DNA from 3 places in the Streptomyces sp. NPDC002306 genome. Region 1 is predicted to be linked to each of the others. Evidence: riboswitches for the same ligand, from Rfam matches in the RefSeq annotation. Region 1 holds a riboswitch; each other region holds the start of a gene.
The links. A riboswitch is a leader RNA that binds a small molecule or an ion and turns the genes downstream of it on or off. The one in region 1 is predicted to bind cobalamin.
Positions count from the first base shown of each region.

Region 2: it holds a riboswitch for cobalamin, as region 1 does, so the genes downstream of both, ACWCQK_RS00785 (CbtB domain-containing protein) here and ACWCQK_RS21575 (ribonucleoside-diphosphate reductase subunit alpha) in region 1, are expected to answer to the same signal.
Region 3: it holds a riboswitch for cobalamin, as region 1 does, so the genes downstream of both, metE (5-methyltetrahydropteroyltriglutamate--homocysteine S-methyltransferase) here and ACWCQK_RS21575 (ribonucleoside-diphosphate reductase subunit alpha) in region 1, are expected to answer to the same signal.

Region 1 covers NZ_JBSFCK010000010.1:153,525-158,776, forward strand. Annotated here, with positions in the region: gene mctP (monocarboxylate uptake permease MctP) at 1-1,255, shown strand, start outside; cobalamin riboswitch at 1,479-1,617, shown strand; gene ACWCQK_RS21575 (ribonucleoside-diphosphate reductase subunit alpha) at 1,744-4,104, shown strand; gene ACWCQK_RS21580 (ribonucleotide-diphosphate reductase subunit beta) at 4,104-5,120, shown strand.
Region 2 covers NZ_JBSFCK010000001.1:174,909-180,160, forward strand. Annotated here, with positions in the region: gene ACWCQK_RS00780 (CbtA family protein) at 536-1,294, opposite strand; gene ACWCQK_RS00785 (CbtB domain-containing protein) at 1,316-1,537, opposite strand; cobalamin riboswitch at 1,576-1,726, opposite strand; gene ACWCQK_RS00790 (enoyl-CoA hydratase/isomerase family protein) at 1,883-2,968, opposite strand; gene ACWCQK_RS00795 (ABC transporter ATP-binding protein) at 3,227-5,134, opposite strand.
Region 3 covers NZ_JBSFCK010000001.1:169,261-174,512, reverse strand. Annotated here, with positions in the region: gene metE (5-methyltetrahydropteroyltriglutamate--homocysteine S-methyltransferase) at 1-2,006, opposite strand, end outside; cobalamin riboswitch at 2,173-2,450, opposite strand; partial or broken gene ACWCQK_RS00770 (DUF2083 domain-containing protein) at 2,577-2,987, shown strand; gene ACWCQK_RS00765 (chaplin) at 3,140-3,385, shown strand; gene panD (aspartate 1-decarboxylase) at 3,616-4,035, shown strand; gene ACWCQK_RS00755 (GNAT family N-acetyltransferase) at 4,081-4,428, shown strand; gene ACWCQK_RS00750 (aspartate/glutamate racemase family protein) at 4,437-5,075, shown strand.

The sequences.
Region 1 (5,252 bases):
GCGCGGCCGCTTCGGCTCCAAGGGCCTGTCCCTCGCCGTGGCCGTCACCGGCATCCTCGCGACCATGCCGTACATCGCGCTCCAGCTGGTCGGCATCCAGGCCGTGCTGGACGTGATGGGCGTGGGCGGCGGCGAGAACACCAACTGGTTCGTCAAGGACCTCCCGCTGCTCATCGCGTTCGGCGTGCTGGCCGCGTACACCTACTCCTCGGGGCTGCGCGCCCCCGCCCTGATCGCGTTCGTGAAGGACACGCTGATCTACCTCGTGATCGCGGTGGCCATCATCTACATCCCGATCAAGCTCGGCGGCTTCGACGAGATCTTCTCGGCGGCGAGCGACAAGTACACCGCGGCCGGCGCGGGCGGCCTCGTCCCGGCCCAGGCGGGCCAGTGGACGTACGCCACCCTGGCCCTCGGCTCGGCGCTGGCCCTGTTCATGTACCCGCACTCGATCACGGCGACGCTGTCCAGCCGCAGCCGTGAGGTGATCCGCCGCAACACCACGATCCTGCCGCTGTACTCCCTGATGCTGGGCCTGCTCGCGCTGCTCGGTTTCATGGCGATCGCGGCCGGCGTCAAGGTCACCAACGGCCAGCTGGCCATCCCGCAGCTGTTCGAGAACATGTTCCCGGACTGGTTCGCGGGGGTGGCCTTCGCGGCGATCGGCATCGGGGCGCTCGTCCCGGCCGCGATCATGTCGATCGCCGCCGCGAATCTTTTCACGCGCAACATCTACAAGGACTTCATCAAGCCCGACGCGACACCCCAGCAGGAGACGAAGGTCTCCAAGCTGGTCTCGCTGCTGGTGAAGGTGGGAGCCCTGGTCTTCGTCCTCACGATGGACAAGACGGTCGCCATCAACTTCCAGCTCCTGGGCGGGATCTGGATCCTGCAGACCTTCCCGTCCCTGGTCGGCGGCCTGTTCACGCGCTGGTTCCACCGCTGGGCGCTGCTCGCGGGCTGGGCGGTCGGCATGCTCTACGGGACGCTCGCCGCGTACGGCGTCGCCTCGCCCACGCAGAAGCACTTCGGCGGCTCGGCGAAGGAGATCCCGGGCATCGGCGAGATCGGCTACATCGGCCTCACGGCGTTCGTGCTGAACGCGGTGGTGACCGTGTTCCTCACCTTCGTGCTGCGGGCCCTGAAGGCCCCGGACGGCGTCGACGAGACCAGTCCGCAGGACTACACGGCGGACGCGGGCGATCCCGGCGTACAGGTGGAGCTGCCGCCGGCGACCGCGGGTTCGGCGCACTAGGGCGCAACACCGCCTGGGCGTCGCCCGGCGGAGGGACCGAAGGCGCCCGGGCGGAGATCCGGCTCCTTCGGTGTGGTGGAAGTGAGCCATGGGGCGGCTGGGCCGACGGGCCCGGCCGCCCTTCGCCATGCCCGCCACCGGCCCGCGAGCTGACGCTCTGACACGCTCCGAAGCCGACACGACACAACATCTGGTGGTGCCACCGCAGCCCGGCACAAGATGTATGCTCATGCTCGCTGTCGCCGCAGGGGAATCCGGTGCGAATCCGGAACTGTCCCGCAACGGTGTACTTGTGCATGTCCGTCCCAGAACGGACACGCACTCGCGTCAGTCCGAGGACCTGCCGACAGCGCGCCCGGCCGTCCGGTCCGGGTGCCCTGACGTCCGGGCCTCGTGGAATGGGCCGGTGGACGCGACGCCCCCGTGCGCTCGTGTGCTGCCCGCTGCCCTCCGCGAGGTCCCCGTGCCGAGCGAGGGAGAGCCCCCACGTGACCATCGCGCCAGCCGATCCGGCTTCAGCGACCCCGGCGAAGGAGATCGACGGTCCCGGTACCGCGCTGCTGCGGACCCTGACCGCGCTGACCGCCGACCTCCCCGACGCCGACCCCGGCCGGGTCGCCGCCGCCGCGCTGCGCGGCCGGTCCGCGCGCGCGGACGAGACGGAGTTGCGCGAGCTGGCCACGGAGGCGGCCGCGGGGCTCATCTCCGAGGACCCCGCCTACTCACGGCTCGCCGCCCGGCTGTTGACCGTCAGCATCGCCGCCGAGGCCGCCTCGCAGGGCGTGACGACGTTCACCGAGTCCGTCGCCGTCGGGCACCGCGAGGGGCTCATCGCCGACCGTACGGCGGAGTTCGCGCGCCTCCACGCGGCCCGTCTCGACGCGCTCGTCGACCCGGACGGCGACGACCGGTTCGGCTACTTCGGCCTGCGCACCCTGCACAGCCGCTATCTGCTGCGGCACCCGATCACCCGCAGCGTGATCGAGACGCCCCAGCACTTCATGCTGCGCGTGGCGTGCGGCCTGGCCGAGGACGACACCGTCCGCGCCCTGGACCAGGTGGCCTCGCTCTACCGGCTGATGAGCCGCCTCGACTACCTCCCGTCCTCGCCCACGCTCTTCAACTCCGGTACGCGCCACCCCCAGATGTCGTCCTGCTATCTCCTCGACTCGCCGCTGGACGAGCTGGACTCCATCTACGACCGCTACCACCAGGTCGCCCGGCTCTCCAAGCACGCCGGCGGCATCGGTCTGTCGTACTCCCGGATCCGCTCGCGGGGTTCCCTCATCCGCGGCACGAACGGGCACTCCAACGGCATCGTCCCGTTCCTGAAGACCCTCGACGCCTCGGTCGCCGCGGTGAACCAGGGCGGCCGGCGCAAGGGCGCGGCCGCGGTGTACCTGGAGACCTGGCACTCCGACATCGAGGAGTTCCTGGAGCTGCGCGACAACACCGGTGAGGACGCCCGTCGTACGCACAACCTCAACCTCGCGCACTGGATCCCGGACGAGTTCATGCGCCGGGTGAACGCCGACGCCCCGTGGTCCCTCTTCTCCCCCGCCGACGTGCCCGAGCTGGTCGACCTGTGGGGCGAGGAGTTCGACGCGGCCTACCACAAGGCGGAGGCGGCGGGCCTGGCGAAGAAGACGATCCCCGCCCGCGATCTGTACGGCCGGATGATGCGCACCCTCGCGCAGACCGGCAACGGCTGGATGACCTTCAAGGACGCCGCCAACCGCACCGCCAACCAGACGGCCCTGCCGGGCCACGTGGTCCACTCCTCCAACCTCTGCACCGAGATCCTGGAGGTCACGGACGACGGGGAGACGGCGGTCTGCAACCTGGGGTCGGTCAACGTGGGCGCGTTCGTCGTCGACGGTGACCTCGACTGGGAGCGGCTGGACGAGACCGTCCGCACCGCGGTCACCTTCCTCGACCGGGTGGTCGACATCAACTTCTACCCGACCGAGCAGGCGGGCCGCTCCAACGCGAAGTGGCGTCCGGTGGGCCTGGGCGCGATGGGGCTCCAGGACGTCTTCTTCAAGCTGCGGATGCCGTTCGACTCCCCGGAGGCCAAGCGGCTCTCCACCCGGATCGCCGAGCGCATCATGCTCGCCGCGTACGAGGCCTCCGCCGAACTGGCCGAGCGCAACGGCCCGCTGCCGGCCTGGGAGAAGACCCGGACCGCGCGGGGCGTGCTGCACCCCGACCACTACGACGTCGAGCTCACCTGGCCGGAGCGCTGGGCGGCCCTGCGGGAACGTATCGCCGTCACCGGGATGCGCAACTCGCTGCTGCTGGCGATCGCGCCGACCGCCACCATCGCGTCCATCGCGGGCGTGTACGAGTGCATCGAGCCGCAGGTCTCCAACCTGTTCAAGCGCGAGACCCTGTCGGGCGAGTTCCTCCAGGTCAACTCCTACCTGGTGCGGGACCTGAAGGCGCTCGGCGTGTGGGACGCCCGCACCCGTGAGGCGCTGCGCGACGCCAACGGCTCGGTGCAGGACTTCGCGTGGATCCCGGCCGACGTACGGGCGCTGTACCGCACGGCGTGGGAGATCCCGCAGCGCGGTCTGATCGACATGGCCGCGGCCCGGACGCCGTTCCTGGACCAGGCCCAGTCCCTGAACCTGTTCCTGGAGACGCCGACCATCGGCAAGCTCTCCTCGATGTACGCGTACGCCTGGAAGTCGGGCCTGAAGACGACGTACTACCTGCGCTCGCGCCCGGCGACCCGCATCGCGCGGGCGGCCCAGGCGCAGGCCACCATCCCCGTCCAGCAGGCGGCCGACCCCGACGCCGTCGCCTGCTCCCTCGAAAACCCCGAGTCCTGCGAGGCCTGCCAGTAATGAGCTCCACCCGTAACCAGAACCTCCTCGACCCGGGCTTCGAGCTGACGCTGCGCCCGATGCGCTACCCCGACTTCTACGAGCGCTACCGGGACGCGATCAAGAACACCTGGACCGTGGAGGAGGTCGACCTCCACTCCGACGTGGCCGACCTCGCGAAGATGACCCCGGCCGAACAGCATCTGATCGGCCGCCTGGTCGCGTTCTTCGCGACCGGCGACTCGATCGTGGCGAACAACCTGGTGCTCACGCTCTACAAGCACATCAACTCCCCGGAGGCGCGGCTGTACCTGTCGCGCCAGCTGTTCGAGGAGGCCGTGCACGTCCAGTTCTATCTGACGCTGCTGGACACCTACCTCCCCGACCCGGAGGACCGGACGGCCGCCTTCGACGCCGTGGAGAGCATCCCCTCCATCCGCGAGAAGGCCGAGTTCTGCTTCAGGTGGATCAACGAGGTCGAGAAGCTGGACCGTCTGGAGACCGAGGCCGACCGCCGCCGTTTCCTGCTCAACCTCATCTGCTTCGCCGCGTGCATCGAGGGCCTGTTCTTCTACGGCGCCTTCGCGTACGTCTACTGGTTCCGCAGCCGCGGCCTGCTGCACGGCCTGGCCACCGGCACCAACTGGGTGTTCCGCGACGAGACGATGCACATGAGCTTCGCGTTCGACGTGGTCGACACCGTCCGCAAGGAGGAGCCGGAGCTCTTCGACGACGCACTCCAGCAGCAGGTCACCGACATGCTCCGGGAGGCCGTCGAGGCCGAGCTCCAGTTCGCGCGCGACCTGTGCGGTGACGGCCTGCCGGGCATGAACACCGACTCGATGCGCCAGTACCTCGAGTGCGTCGCCGACCAGCGGCTGAGCCGTCTCGGCTTCGCCCCGGTCTTCGGCTCCGAGAACCCCTTCTCCTTCATGGAGCTCCAGGGGGTTCAGGAACTGACCAACTTCTTCGAGCGGCGTCCGTCGGCGTACCAGGTCGCGGTGGAGGGCACCGTCGACCTGGACGAGGACTTCTGACCCCGTCCGGTCTCCCGGAGCTCCTGGGCCTCCCTGAGCTGTCGGTCGACGCGCGCCTCGCGCACGATGCCGACCAGTGAGGGGAGGACCAGGAGAACCAGGATCCCGAGGACGGCGGCCATCGCGGTCAGG
Region 2 (5,252 bases), on a different contig from region 1:
CGGTGATCCCGTCGAGTGAACGGGCCGTGTGGTTCGAGCGGTTCAGGAGGTCAGGCCGCGGTGGCCGCGCAGCAGGTCCGCGACGGCGCAGCGCAGGCAGTCGGTGACCGTGCCGGGCTGCGCCGGCGTGGCGGTGGGGCAGGGGCCCGGGTGGTCCGGCCCGGCCGCTCGCCGCGCCGGTGGCACGCCTGCGGCGGCGCGGAGACCAGGTCCTCCAGTGCCCGCAGCAGTCGCTCGGTCCGCTTGGCCTGATGGGCGAGGACCCGCACGCGGGCGCTCTGTCCGCCGATCTACCGTCGGCCGGCCATGAGTTGGTCGTACTCCGCCGGGGTCAGGGCGACCACCTCGTGGCCGCCGAGTGTGATGCGGCGCGGCTGCGGCTGTCTGCTCACTCGGGTCCTCCGCTTCTCGCCCGCGTGGTCAGCGGGTGATCGGCCGGGTCGATGCGTGCTGTCCGTGGTCCGGGTCGCCGGTGTCCGGAGAACGCGAGAGGGCCCCCGGACGGTTCCGCGGGCCCTCTCGTGTCTCGGCTCGTTCAGTTGGAGGCGGCGACTGCCCGCCCTGGTGCGACGGTCTCCGGCTCGGGGTGCAGCAGCCGTTCGGCCAACTCCCCGAACACGAGGCCGAATCCGGCCCACAGGGTGACCTGCATGGCGAGAGCCGATACGCGGAAGCGCCACAGCAGCGCGGCCGGGAAGTCGCCCGGTACCTCGTTGATGACGGGCAGGAACGCGTAGGCCAGTCCGATCACCACGGCGAAGGCGAGCACGGCGACGACCGTGGCGTACCAGGTGCCCAGGGCCGGCGCGAGGCGCTTGCCGAGGATCGTGGCGCCGACGGCCAGCAGCACGCTGAGGACCATCATCAGGAAGTACAGCGTGGTCCGCTTGCCGATGGTGTCGGGGTCGCCGACGGACGGCGGGTTGGCCGGGTACTTCAGGAACGGCACGACGTACACCGCGAGCAGTGCCACGCCGGACAGCAGCAGGGCCGTGGCCCGCGCGGAGAAACGGCCGACCCGGCCGAGCGCGAAGCAGTAGGCGAGCGCGGCGATACCGCCGAACGCGATCCCGTAGACCAGGACGCCGGTGGCGAGACCGGCGGTGGACTGGAGGGAACGGGAGACCAGTTCGACCTCGTGCTCGTGCGCGGGGGCGTGCGCCTCCTCGAAGCCGATGGCGCTGTCGACGCTGGGTTCACCGAGGAAGTAGGCCACGATCAGGGTCAGCACGCCGGCCGCGAGGCCGGCGAGCATGCCCCGCACGAGAAGGTTTCTTACGGTTGCGGAGTTCATGGGTCTGCGGCGTCCCTCGGGTCAGTGGCAGGGGAAGCCGAGAAGGTGGCGGGCGTCGTGCACCCACTCGTGGACTTCCGCGCCCGAGACGACGGAGGTGGCGCCCTGCTCCGCGCCGACGAAGTACAGCAGGACCAGCATCAGGACGCCGAAGAAGACCGCCCAGGGAGCGATCGCCGCGATCGGCAGTTTGGCGGGAAGGACAGGGGTGGTTGCGGTCGGCTGGGCGACGTGCTGCGCCATGGCAGGGGCCTCCTTTGGGAGTTCGCGTCCCATCTCGGTGGTGCACATGACGACGGCTACGGGTCTGACTCACGGGCCGCCCCGGCGGGGCTGCTCGCTCACAGTGGCGCGACCGTGCCGGATTTCCACCGGCTTCCGTTCTGTCGTCGTCGATACCGCACCGACGGTACCGCCTGGCGCGAACATGGCCAAGACCGGGCCACCTGCGTGATCTTCCTCTCGCGGCGGGCGGCCAGGCCCGGGTGACGTGCGCGGTCACGACCACGGATCCGTGACCGGCCTACCCGGGCCCGGCGTGCGGGGGCCCGCCCAGGAGCACGCGTCAGATGAGCGCGACGGTACCGCTCACCGGGCCCCCTCCGGCGGGATGTCGGGTCCGGCCAGGCCGAGTTCGCGTTCGCCGAGGGGGGCGAAGAAGCGGGCGACGTCGGCGTCGGTGACCTCCGCGAGGGTGGCCGGCGACCAGTGCGGGTCGCGGTCCTTGTCGATGACCTGGGCGCGGATTCCCTCCACCAGGTCGGGGGTCGACAGGGCCGCGCAGGAGACGCGGTACTCCTGGTCCAGGACCCGTTCCAGCGAGCCGAGCCGGCGGGCACGGCGCAGGGCGGCGAGGGTGACCTTCAGGGCGGTGGGCGACCTGCCGAGCAGGGTCTGGGCGGCCTCCTTGGCGGCCAGGTCGCCGTGGACGAGCAGCCGCTGGACGATCTCCTCGACGCTGTCGGCCGCGTAGCAGTCGTCGATCCACGCCCGGTGTCCCGCCAGTTGTCCGGGCGACGGCTGCCGTACATGGCGTGCGAGGGCGTCCCGTACGGGCGTCCCGGCGAGGTCGCCGACGAGGTCCGGCAGCGCGGCGGACGGTACGCAGTGGTCGGCGAGTCCGCACAGCACGGCGTCGGCGGCGCCGATCTGCGCTCCGGTCAGCGCGAGGTGGGTGCCCAGTTCGCCGGGCGCGAGCGCGAGCAGGTGGGTGCCGCCCACGTCCGGCACGAACCCGATGCCGGTCTCCGGCATGGCGATCCGGGACCGCTCGGTGACCACGCGGACGCCGCCGTGGGCGGAGAGGCCGACGCCGCCGCCCATGACGATCCCGTCCATGACGGCGACGTACGGCTTGGGGTAGCGCGCGATGCGCGCGTTGAGCCGGTACTCGTCGCGCCAGAACGCGGCGGCGACGCTGCCGTCCCCGTCGCGGGCGTCGTCGTGGACCACCCGGATGTCGCCGCCCGCGCACAGGGCACGGTCCCCGGCACCGGTGAGGACGACGGTCTCGACGGCCGGGTCGTGCTCCCAGGCGGTGAGCGCCTCGTCGATGCGGCGCACCATCGCGTGGTTCAGCGCGTTGAGGGCCCTGGGACGGTTGAGGGTGATGTGGGCGGCCCGTCCGGTGATGCTCAACAGCACCGCCTCCTGGCCGTCGCCCGTTCCGCTCATGCCACTCGCTCCGTTCGTCGCGTCCATGCCGGTCTTGCGCACGCTCCCGTCGAGCCGCGGCCCACGAGGTCGCGCTCGCCCGGTCTCGTCGGAGCCTTCCAGCGTCCCGGGCCCCGTCTCTTGATCCTCTCCGGGAGACGGGGCAGGTCCAAATCCTCGCGCCGTCGTGGTCCCGTGACCGGCTCGTCCGGTGCGCACGGCGCCCCGGGGGCGCCCGGGTGGGTACGGGGTCGCGGGGCGGCGGGGCAGCTGGTTCGCCTACGCGGCCGTTCCCTCCGCCGATGCGATCTCCGCCACGGTGTCGGTGGCCGCGGGCTGCGCGAACTGGGTGCGGTACAGCTCCGCGTAGCGGCCGTCGGCCGCCAGGAGCTGTTCGTGGGTGCCGCGTTCCAGGACGCGGCCCGACTCGATCACCAGGATCTGGTCCGCCGCCCGCACCGTGGACAGCCGGTGGGCGATCACGATCGCGGTGCGGCCGGCCAGGGCCTCGGTGAGCGCCTCCTGGACGGCCGCCTCCGAGGTGTTGTCGAGGTGGGCGGTGGCCTCGTCGAGGATGACGACCCGCTGGCGGGCCAGCAGCAGCCGGGCGATGGTCATGCGCTGGCGTTCGCCTCCCGAGAGGCGGTAGCCGCGTTCGCCGACGACCGTGTCGAGGCCGTCGGGCAGGGCGCGGACGAGGTCGTCGAGACGGGCGCGGCGCAGGGCGTCCCACAGTTCGGCCTCGGTGGCGGCGGGCCGGGCGAGCAGCAGGTTGGCGCGGACCGACTCGTGGAAGAGGTGGCCGTCCTGGGTGACCATGCCGAGGGTGGCGCGCAGGGAGGCGGGGGTGAGGTCGCGGACGTCGACACCGCCGAGGCGTACGGCGCCCTCGTCGACGTCGTACAGGCGCGGCAGGAGCTGCGCGATCGTGGACTTGCCGGCGCCGGAGGAGCCGACGAGGGCGATGGTCTGGCCGGGTTCGGCGCGGAAGGAGACGCCGTGCAGGACCTCGGAGCCGTCGCGGGTGTCCAGGACCGCGACCTCCTCCAGGGAGGCGAGGGAGACCTTGTCGGCGGACGGGTAGCCGAAGCGGACGTCGTCGAACTCGACGGAGACCGGCCCTTCGGGCACCTCGCGCGCGCCCGGCCGTTCCGCGATGAGCGGTTCGAGGTCGAGCACCTCGAACACCCGCTCGAAGCTGACGAGTGCGCTCATCACCTCGACGCGGGCCCCGGCGAGCGCGGTGAGGGGGGCGTAGAGGCGGGTCAGGAGCAGGGCGAGGGAGACGACCGCGCCGGGCTCCAGGGTGCCGCGCAGCGCGAACCAGCCGCCGAGGCCGTAGACGAGGGCCAGGGCCAGGGCCGAGACCAGCGTCAGGGCCGTCATGAACACCCACTGGGTCATGGCCGTACGCACCCCGATGTCCCGGACATGGCCGGCCCGGACCGCGAACTCCGCCGACTCGTCCTCCGGCCGGCCGAACAGTTTCACCAGGGTGGCGCCGGGGGCGGAGAAGCGCTCGGTCATCCGGGTGCCCATCGCCGCGTTGAGCGTGGCCGCCTCGCGCTGCATACGGGCCATCCGGCCGCCCATGCGCCGGGCGGGCAGGACGAAGACGGGGAGCAGGCCCAGGGCGAGCAGGGTGATCTGCCAGGACAGGGTGAGCATGACGGCGAGGGTGAGCAGCAGCGTGACCAGGTTGCTGACCACCCCGGAGAGCGTGTTGCTGAACGCGCGCTGGGCGCCGATGACGTCGTTGTTGAGACGGGAGACGAGCGCCCCCGTACGAGTGCGTGTGAAGAACGCCACCGGCATCCGCTGCACATGATCGAACACCGCCGTCCGCAGATCGAGGATGAGCCCCTCGCCGAGCGTCGCCGACAGCCCTCTGCCCAGGATGCCGAGCGCCGCCTCCAGCACCGCGATGAGCGCGATGAGCAGGGCGAGGCGGACGACCGTGCCCTCGTCCCCGTGCGTCACGATCGCGTCGACGACACGTCCGGCCAGGACGGGTGTCGCCACCGCCAGCAGCGCGGTCAGCACGCCGAGGAGGACGAACAGCGCGATGCGGCGGCGGTGCGGGCGGGCGAACACGCCGATGCGGCGCAGGGTCGCACGGGCGTAGGGACGGCGTTCCTGCTGGGCGTTCATGACGCTGTACAGCTGCGTCCAGGCGGTGGTTTCCATGCTCATGAGAGAGAACGTAGAACCTCAAGTTTCGTTGAGGTCAATGTCCGGCCGAAACACGCGCAGACGAAGGACCCGATGACCTGCACTCCCCAGCCGCTTCCCGTCCGTAAGCCGC
Region 3 (5,252 bases), on a different contig from region 1:
ATGGCCTGGACGATGTCACCGAACTCGGCGTAGCACATGTGGGTGTGGATCTGCGTGTCCGGACGTACCCCGCCGGTGGTGAGACGGAACGCCTCCGTCGCCCAGGCCAGGTAGGCGGCGTGGTCGGCGGCCCGCAGGGGCAGCGTCTCCCGCAGGGCGGGCTCGTCGACCTGGATGACCGAGGTGCCCGCCGCCTCCAGATCGCCGACCTCGTCACGCAGGGCGAGGGCCACCTGCCGCGCGGTCTCGCCGAGCGGCTGGTCGTCGCGGACGAAGGACCACGCCAGCATGGTGACCGGCCCGGTGAGCATGCCCTTGACCGGACGGCCGGTGAGCGACTGGGCGTACGCCGTCCAGCGTACGGTCATCGGCTCGGGACGGGAGATGTCACCGGCCAGGATCGGCGGCCGGACGTAACGCGTGCCGTACGACTGCACCCAGCCGTGCTGGGTGGCGAGGTAGCCGGTGAGCCGCTCGGCGAAGTACTGCACCATGTCGTTGCGTTCGGGCTCGCCGTGCACCAGGACGTCCAGGCCGGTCTTCTCCTGGAAGGAGATCACCTCCCGGATCTCGGCCCTGATGCGCTCCTCGTAGCCGACCGTGTCGATGCGGCCGGCGCGCAGATCGGCCCGCGCGGTGCGCAGTTCACCGGTCTGTGGGAACGAGCCGATGGTGGTCGTCGGCAGCAGGGGCAGGCCGAGGTGGGCGCGCTGGGCCGCGGCCCGCTCGCCGTACGGCTGGGACCGGCGTCCGTCGGCGTCCGTGACCGCGCCGCTGCGCGCCCGTACGGCGGGGTCGTGGGTGATCGGTGAACCGGCGCGGGAGGCGAGGTCGGCGCGGTTGGCGCTGAGTTCCGCGGTGATCGTGCCGGTGCCCTGGGCGAGTCCCTTGGCGAGGGTCACGATCTCGGTGGTCTTCTGCCGGGCGAAGGCGAGCCAGCGCAGGATCTGCGGCTCGATGTCGTGTTCGACGCAGGCGTCGAGCGGGACGTGGAGCAGTGAGCAGGAGGCCGAGACGTCGACGTGGTCGGCCAGCCCCAGCAGGGTGCCCAGGGTGGCGAGGGACTTCTCCAGGTCGTTGACCCAGATGTTGCGGCCGTCCACGACTCCGGCGACCAGGTGCTTGCCGGGCAGTCCGCCCACGGCGGCCAGCGCGTCCAGGTTGGCCGCCGCGGCCTCGGTGAAGTCGAGCGCGAGCCCGTCCACCGGCGCCTTGGCCAGCACCGGCAGGGCGTCGCCGAGCCGGTCGAAGTAGGAGGCGACCAGCAGCTTCGGCCGGTCGGCGAGACCGCCGAGCTCACGGTAGGCGCGAGCGGCGGCGTTCAGTTCGGCCGGGGTGCGGTCCTGGACGAGGGCGGGCTCGTCCAGCTGTGCCCATTGCGCGCCGGCCGCGCGCAGGTCGGCGAGGACCTCCGCGTACACCGGGAGCAGACGGTCGAGCAGGGTGAGCGGGTCGAAGTCGGCGGCGACGCCCGGGGCGGGCTTGGCGAGCAGGAGGTAGGTGACGGGACCGACGAGGACGGGCCGGGCGGCCAGGCCCAGGGAGAGCGCCTGTGTCAGGTCACCGACCTGCTGGGCCGAGTCGGCCGTGAACACGGTGTCCGGGCCCAGCTCCGGCACCAGGTAGTGGTAGTTCGTGTCGAACCACTTCGTCATCTCCAGCGGCGCCACGTCCTGGGTGCCGCGCGCCATGGCGAAGTAGCCGTCCAGGGCGTCCGCCTCGACGGCGGCCCGGTGGCGTGCGGGGACGGCGCCGACCATGACGCTGGTGTCCAGCACGTGGTCGTAGTACGAGAAGTCGCCGGTGGGCACCTCGTCGATGCCGGCCGCGGTCAGTCGCCGCCAGTTCGCGCGGCGCAGTTCGGCGGCGGTGGCACGGAGGGCGTCGGCGCTGATGCGGCCCTTCCAGTAGCCCTCGATCGCCTTCTTCAGTTCGCGGTTCTGTCCCTGGCGGGGGTAGCCGTACACGGTGGCCCGTGCTGACGCGGCCGGTGGCTTGCTGGTCACGGAGATCTCCTTCGCGAGATGAATCCCTGAGATCCCGGAGACGGGACGAGAGCGCGAAGGGTGACGACCGGACGGGTGCGACCTCGCGCGACAGGGCGCGGGCGACTCCGCCTGGTATGGTCGCCGACCCGCCCTCGCGGTCACCGGGATGTCCGCGCACGAGTCGTCCGCGCGCGGGCAGTTGGCAGGTCTTCGGACTCGCGGGCACGTCCTCGTCGTGCGAGTTCCGTGCGGCTTCGGATCAAGCCGCGCGAAGTCGTACGTCGTACTCGTACGAGGACACCTACTGGCCGTCGCTTCCCAGGCCCTGTTCTGTGGACCCAGTGCGTATGACGGCGGTCGTTCCCGCTCACCGCTGCGGGGCAGTCCCGGATTTCCACCGGGTTCCCTCTTGCGACGCATCCCGCCTGGCGGACGGGGCGAACCAGCTGCACCCGCCACCCTAGGGGACGGCGGCACGCGTGCCGTGTCACGTCCGTCATTCGGATGGTGAGGTGGGCCACGTGGCGGACCGGCGTGGCACGGACCGGGGCGGCAAGCGCACCCCGCGCCTCCATGGCCGCGCGGCCGGCGCGGGGCTTCCACTTCTCCCGCGCCGGCGGCACCTGCCCCCTGTGGAACGTCTACGAGGCGTTCGCCGCCCCCGGCCGCATCCACGTCCAGATCGCCGAAATGCCCGACGGTCAACGCTACTTGTGGACGGCCCGCGCCCTCACCCGGCACCGCGGCGGCTGGGGCGAACCCGGCAAGACCTTCGCCATCGGACTCGGCTGCGAACTCCGCCACGCCCGCCGGCTCGTCCACTCCGACGGCCTCGACCTCGCGAACGCCTCCGCCGCCACCCCCATCGGCATGGGCTGCCGCGTCTGCGAACGCCTCGACTGCCCCCAGCGCGCCGCGCCGCCCCTGGGTCACCCCCTGCGGATCGACCAGAACACCAGCACCTTCGTGCCGTACCCCGTCACCGATCCGACGCCCTGACCGGACAGCGTGACGCATGTACTCCGTCCGGGTGGATACGACGGACCGCACCCATCCCCGGCCGCCGCGGGCGCGGATTCCCCGTGTCCGCCGCGATGGAGCGACGGACGGCGGTCTCTTCCGCCGATGGTCACTCAGTGAAGGAGAGCTGTATGAGGTCTCGTGTGATGCGCGGTGCCGGTCTGCTGGTCGCGGCGGGCGCCGTGGTGCTGGGCGGCGCCGCCGTCGCGTCGGCGGACGGCGACGCCCAGGGTGTCGCGGCCGGTTCCCCGGGCGTGCTGTCGGGCAACGTGATCCAGATCCCGGTGAACATCCCGATCAACGTCTGCGGCAACTCGGTGAACGTCATCGGCCTGCTGAACCCGGCCTTCGGCAACACCTGCGCCAACGTCGGCTGAGCCGACCGACCCGCCCCGCCGCCGTCGCCCCGACACCTGGCCGTCGAGGCGACGGCGCCGGACAGCACCGCGGACTCCCGTCCCGGCGACCTCACGGAACACCGCCGGGCCGGGCCCCGCGCGACCGGGACACCGGCCCGTGCACCGGGGAGGCGACCGGTTGTATGGTGCGTAGACAGCCCTTGACCTGCAAGAAAGCAGGCAGGGAGCCTAGCTTCGGGAGTACCTCCATGCTGCGCACCATGTTCAAGTCCAAGATCCACCGGGCCACCGTCACCCAGGCCGACCTGCACTACGTGGGATCGGTGACCATCGACGCCGAGCTGCTGGACGCCGCCGACCTGCTGCCCGGTGAGCTGGTCCACATCGTCGACGTCACCAACGGCGCCCGGCTCGAGACGTACGTCATCGAGGGGGAGCGCGGCTCCGGGGTGATCGGGATCAACGGCGCCGCCGCCCATCTGGTCCACCCCGGCGATCTTGTGATCATCATCAGCTACGCTCAGGTAACCGACACCGAGGCCCGTACCCTGCGCCCCCGGGTCGTGCACGTGGACGCCGGCAACCGGATCGTCGCCCTGGGCGCGGACCCGTCGGAGCCGGTACCGGGCTCGGACCAGGAGCGCAGTCCGCAGGCGGCCGGTGCCTGACCGTCGGGACCGTTCGACTGTTCTTCCGTCCTTCGAGGAGTGCGTGTGAGCGACATCGAGATCCGTGACGACCGTCCGGCCGGTCGCCTGGAGGCGCTGGGCGCCGACGGCGAAGTGGTCGGCCACATCGAGTACTTCGTGCTGGAAGCCCCTGAGCGGGCGCTGGTCCCCGTGCACACCGTCGTCGAACCCGCCCACGAGGGGAAGGGCATCGCGGGTTCGCTGGCGCGCGAGCTCTACGCCATCTCCGGGCGTGAGGGCGTGCCCGTGGCACCGCTGTGCCCGTACGTCGTCAAGTGGGCCGAACGGCACCCGGACGAGGCACCGGCGGTCGCCCCCGAGCTGCTGCGGGCGGCCAAGGACTGGCTGATCGCGCACCCCGGAAGGTTCTGACCCCTCCCGTGCTCGCCCTCCTGCACACGTCGCCCGTCCATGTGCCGGTCTTCGACGCCCTGCGCGACGAGGCCCATCCAGGCCTGGAACTACGGCACTTCGTCGACGAAGGGCTGCTGGAGCGGGCGCGCGCGGCGGGCCCGGACGCCGTGGCCGCGGACGTACGCGTCGTCGTCGACCGTGCCGTGGCCGACGGCGCGCGGGCGGTGCTGTGCACCTGTTCCACCCTCGGCGGCGTCGCGGAGGCGTACGCCGCCGAGGCCGGGGTCCCGGTCCTGCGCGTCGACCGCCCGATGGCGGCGGCCGCGGTGGCGCGGGGCGCGCGCGTCGTCGTCCTCGCCGCGCTGGAGAGCACCCTCGCGCCGACGGCGGCGCTGATCGAGGAAGAGGCCCGCCGGGCCGGCCGCCCGGTCACGGTCCGCACCGTGCTGGTCGACGGCGCCTGGGCCCGCTTCGAGGCGGGCGACGGCGCGGCGTACGTCCGCCGGGTGGCCGCCGTCGCCGACGAGGTCACCGCCGCCGACGTGATCGTCCTGGCCCAGGCCTCCATGGCCCCGGCCCAGTACCTCGCCACCACCCCGATCCCGCTGCTCTCCAGCCCCCGCCCAGGCCTGACGGCCGCCGCCGAGGCCACCCGGCGCGCCTGAGACCGGCGCGAGCGCGGAAACGGTGGGGCATCCGTCGCGCGCCGGACCGGGCGGTGGACACGCCTGCCGCGCGGCGGGCGGGACGGGCGAGATCCCCGCCGTCCCCCGCGCGGGGTGGGGCGGGTTGGGGCGCGAGGCGGGGCGGGGCGAGGCGGGGCGGTGGAGCCCCGGACGAGG